One region of the Alteromonas sp. ABH2_165 genome, then DNA from elsewhere that is predicted to be linked to it. Evidence: riboswitches for the same ligand, from Rfam matches in the RefSeq annotation. Region 1 holds a riboswitch; the other holds the start of a gene.
The links. Region 1 has a riboswitch for thiamine pyrophosphate ahead of ACXAFQ_RS01930 (TonB-dependent receptor). Riboswitches for the same ligand answer to the same signal wherever they lie in the genome.
Positions count from the first base shown of each region.

Region 2: it holds a riboswitch for thiamine pyrophosphate, as region 1 does, so the genes downstream of both, thiC (phosphomethylpyrimidine synthase ThiC) here and ACXAFQ_RS01930 (TonB-dependent receptor) in region 1, are expected to answer to the same signal.

Region 1 is NZ_JBSWWF010000001.1:440,725-443,126, reverse strand. It holds gene ACXAFQ_RS01930 (TonB-dependent receptor) at 1-1,084, opposite strand, end outside; TPP riboswitch at 1,144-1,245, opposite strand; gene ACXAFQ_RS01925 (PEP-CTERM sorting domain-containing protein) at 1,382-2,044, opposite strand; cyclic di-GMP riboswitch class I at 2,092-2,180, opposite strand; gene ACXAFQ_RS01920 (helix-turn-helix domain-containing protein) at 2,365-2,402, shown strand, end outside.
Region 2 is NZ_JBSWWF010000007.1:24,545-26,946, forward strand. It holds gene feoB (ferrous iron transporter B) at 1-186, opposite strand, end outside; gene ACXAFQ_RS14205 (FeoA family protein) at 229-462, opposite strand; TPP riboswitch at 664-776, shown strand; gene thiC (phosphomethylpyrimidine synthase ThiC) at 900-2,402, shown strand, end outside.

The DNA.
Region 1 (2,402 bases):
ATTCACGTAACAAGTTTTGTTCGCTGTGATTGATGCGCGCGCCAACAACCCATGTCGTGGTATCACTGAACAGTTTCTTGTCATTTGCCGAGGTAAAGCGCACTTCTGCTGAGCGTTGTTGAACGTCACGGAAGTAGGCATCGAACGACGTGTATCCCCATGGATGGAAACCATCGTAAGTCCAATCTTCGTCGTAGCCATAGGCGATATCATGGTTCGCAGCGGTTGCAATCACTTCCAGTAAACCGGCATCCAGCTGATGATTCAAATGCAGGCTGACCCCCTTAGTGAGTTGATCATCAAATCCAGGTTCATCAGAAAGTGTGTGGCGGTTATTGTCCAGCGAAAAGGCATCATAACCATTGTTTACGTCGTACCAACGCAGGTCGGCATTCAGGCTAGTCTTACTGCTAATATTCCATTGTGCAGCGAGTCTTACCGCACTTTCATCAATATTATTGGTATCGTCACGCTCAAGAAAGTCGTTCTCAACAAAGCCGTCACTACTGTTATGCACCCCGGCCAGACGAATAGCGAAGTCTTCTGACACTTGTACACTGTGTGCACCTTCAATACGCATTAACGACGTGTTGCCCAAACCGAATTCAAAGTGACTGTCGTCTGCATCTGCGGCATGACTCACAATTTTCACTGCACCAGCAAGGGACCCAGCACCGAATACGGTAGCCTGCGGGCCGCGATACACTTCCAACTGACGGGTATCGAATAATACGCCAGCGGCAGCAAGACCTGAAAAATCAAAGTCATCAACCATAAAGCTGACAGAAGGATTAATGGGCTCAGCAAACTGACTACGCTCGCCGATACCACGAATTTGAATAAAACGGCCACGGGAAGCACCACTGGCAAAATTCACATTGGGCGCTACATTCAGCATATTTTCAACGTGAGAGGCCTGACGGCTATCTAAGCGATCTTCGCCGAAAACCGATGCGCTGGCGCTGAGTTGTTCTAAGGTAGATGCTCTGAAATCGCCGGTAACCGTGATTTTTTCTATGTCGGTGTCGTTATCAGCAAATGCCGGTGTTGCCAGAATGGCGAGGAGTAATGTGCTTTTTTTCATTAAGGATCTCTTCAGTCATCAAAAAGATCCGGTTTTACAGGCAGGTATTGAGGTAGCTAAATCAAATTTTTCACCATCCCTACGCCGGTATTATCCGGATCAGGTTTAAGGGTTCCCACACAATGGATCTCAGCCGCTAACCGGCACCCCTTGGCCTAATGCATTTTTATCGTTGTAGCAAAAATGCGCCTGCAGTCTAACAACTTCATAACCTGAGTCAAGCTGCAGAACACTGATCCGCAAACACAAAAAAGCCCGCCATGTGACGTTGGCGGGCTGAGGAAGTCTGACGACTTGTTATTTCTGGCGTCTTGCGCGCCATCCCATCAATCCCATACCTAAAAGGATGAGTGACATGGCGCCAGGTTCACTGACTTCAGTGATAGAGGCGTTACGGAAACGAGTTTTCATGTCGCCACAACCAGCATTTAAATCACAGTCGTTTATGAATACGATATCCGTGATAACACCCGAGAAGTAATCGTCTAGATTAATGCTAAACGTTTCCCAGCGAGGCGCATTGGTGTACACCAAGTCCTGAATACCGAAGTTCTGTGTACCTGCTAGATTGAACGTGCGACTTGCATCGTGGTTCTGCTCACCGCTAGTAAAATCGGCAAACCACACCCCAGCGATTTCAGTAAAAGGGTTAGGATTCGGATTTCTCGCACCAGGCAGCACTCTGATGTCGAAAGTGAAATTATATGATGTCGCACCATTATCGAGATCCAGTTCTGAAATACCAAAGGTATCGAACAGGTTCAGCGTTACCCACGCATTTTCTCGTAAATTAAGTACGCCATTCGTGTAAACATCGTAAGTACTACTACTATTCTGCTGATGCGCTTCTAAATCAGCGGTGGCGAAATCAATATCGTAAGTTGAAATTACGTCAGCGTTTGAAGAAAAGGCTGCGAAAAACGTGGTTACCAGTGCTGCAGCTTTGATGCTAAATTTCATTTTTTGAGTCCTTGAGCAGTGTGTGCCTGAAAGTAATTAATCAACTTCACTGCAGCCCGGCTGTCTTACTGGCGGTTGGTCAGTAAGACCCGTGGCTTTCCGTCCCTGCCTCACGGCAGGTTTGGCATGTTGTTGGGGGAAGTGACGTTTCCCTTATTCAATCAACGGTTGTAATAATACGAGGGCGGCGTAAAGCAAAACAGGACAGATCCGTTCGATCTTTGGGACACATTTGTACCAGGGAATAAATAGTGCCCTCCTCTGTCATGCAACCTGCATTTGCTATATTCTAACATGCAGCTTAAAACATGGGAGCACACGTGCATTACCAAGGACTTTTCTGGTCAGCAATTATTCG
Region 2 (2,402 bases), on a different contig from region 1:
GCGGCTGAGGCCGCGCATAGTGTAGGTACCGGGAAGGTCAACCACTTCAAAACCTGCACACTGACCCCGTTTTACTTCTACCGTAACACCAGGATAATTCGCTACTTTTTGTCGCAGGCCGGTTAATTGATTGAATAAAAGACTCTTGCCGGAATTTGGCTTTCCGACCATAAGAATGCGTTGCATGGAATACGTACCCTGTTACTTGTGACAGCGGAAAAACGAGCGTTAGTTACGTGCTTCGATTTCAATTTGAGCGGCGAGATTTTCTTCGATTGCAAACACGCTGCCACCCAATTGCATGACAATAGGGCCGCCCAATGGGCCTTTTCTGACGCACTGTATGTCTCTGCCAACTTGAATGCCCATCTCAGAAAGTCGCTCTTTTACGTTCTCAGCCAATTCAGATTTCACTGAGATAATGAGCGCCTGCTGTTTGGTATTAAGTTCCCACAATGTCATAGGATGTCTCTGTAGTTATTAGTGATTACCTGTTTAAAAACAAGTTCACAAAATCCAACAAATCGGATTTTAAAAATTTCAGGAAGGGTACAAGAAAGTGGATAAATGAACCAGAGACATTACTCATCATATCGTCGAAGTTCACATCTCTAACGTTGAGACAAAGCTTGTGTTCTTTTTCAATCCGTGATTATAGTAAAATAGAACTTGTCGGAGTGCTTCGTTTTCTGATGAAAACAAGCTGAGACCGCATTGCGGGATCCGTTGAACCTGATCAGGCTAATACCTGCGAAGGGAACAAGCATGCAAAATCACGTAGTTTGTCTACAGATTCGTCTGTTGGCAAAACCAAGCCCGGCGTTCGTCTGGTTTTATGATTTTGTGCTTTGTGACTTCACTCCTGACAAGCATTTAATACCGACCAAGGAACAAATGCTATGTCAACACGACGCTTAAACCGCCAACAGGCACAATCGTTTATCCACTCACTTCAGGGTGAGAATTTTCCTAACTCTTATCGTCACTATCTCACCGATGAAGCGCACACTATGCGTGTTCCGGTGCGAATGATTGCGCAATCGCCTACACGCATCGACGCCGATTCAGAAGAGCTTAATCCCCCCATTCCCGTATATGACGCGTCAGGTCCCTTCGGCGACCCGGAATGCGAAGTGGATGTAACAGCAGGTATTGCGGATACTCGCGGCCCCTGGATTACCGAGCGTAATGATACTGGCGTTGTCGACAAGTCTGAATCCGATTACACCCAAGCCAGAGACAAAGACATCACCACAGAGTCTATTCGCTTTAAAGCGCGCCCGGTTATTCGCAAAGCACTGCCTGAGAAAATCGTGACGCAATTACACTATGCCCGCCGCGGCATTGTTACGCCGGAGATGGAGTTTATTGCAATCAGGGAAAACATGGCTCGGTCTACCATTCATGACGAGCAACTCTTGCGTCAGCATAAAGGCGAGCCGTTTGGCGCTACCATTCCTGCTCAAATCACCGGCGAGTTTGTGCGCCAGGAAGTAGCGGCAGGTCGCGCCATCATTCCGGCCAATATTAATCATCCAGAAGCGGAGCCGATGATCATTGGGCGTAATTTCCTGGTGAAGGTGAACGCTAATATTGGTAATTCTGCGGTGACATCGTCTATTGAAGAAGAAGTCGAAAAGCTGGTGTGGGCCACCCGTTGGGGCGCAGATACGGTAATGGACTTATCAACAGGACGAAATATTCATGAAACCCGTGAATGGCTATTGCGCAACAGCCCAGTACCGATAGGCACGGTGCCCATTTATCAGGCACTGGAGAAGGTCAATGGCGTTGCGGAACAGCTTAACTGGGAAGTCTTTCGCGATACGTTGATTGAACAGGCTGAGCAAGGCGTAGATTACTTCACTATTCATGCTGGCGTTCTGTTGGCGTTTGTACCCATGACCGCTGAACGGGTGACCGGCATTGTTTCCCGTGGCGGTGCCATTATGGCCAAATGGTGTCTTTATCATCACCAGGAAAGTTTCCTGTATGCGCATTTCCGCGAGATTTGTGAGATCTGCGCGGCCTATGACGTGAGCTTGTCGCTAGGTGATGGCCTGCGCCCCGGTTCGGTTGCCGATGCCAATGACGAAGCCCAGTTTGCTGAGCTGCGTACCTTGGGAGAATTAACCAAAATCGCCTGGGAATATGATGTGCAGGTGATGATTGAAGGCCCTGGCCACGTGCCGATGCACATGATCAAAGAAAATATGGATGAGCAACTTAATCACTGCCACGGCGCGCCATTCTACACACTTGGCCCACTCACTACCGATATTGCTCCGGGCTACGACCACTTTACCTCGGGCATTGGCGCTGCGCTAATCGGCTGGTTTGGTTGTGCCATGCTGTGCTATGTCACACCGAAAGAACACCTCGGACTACCTGACAAAGAAGAT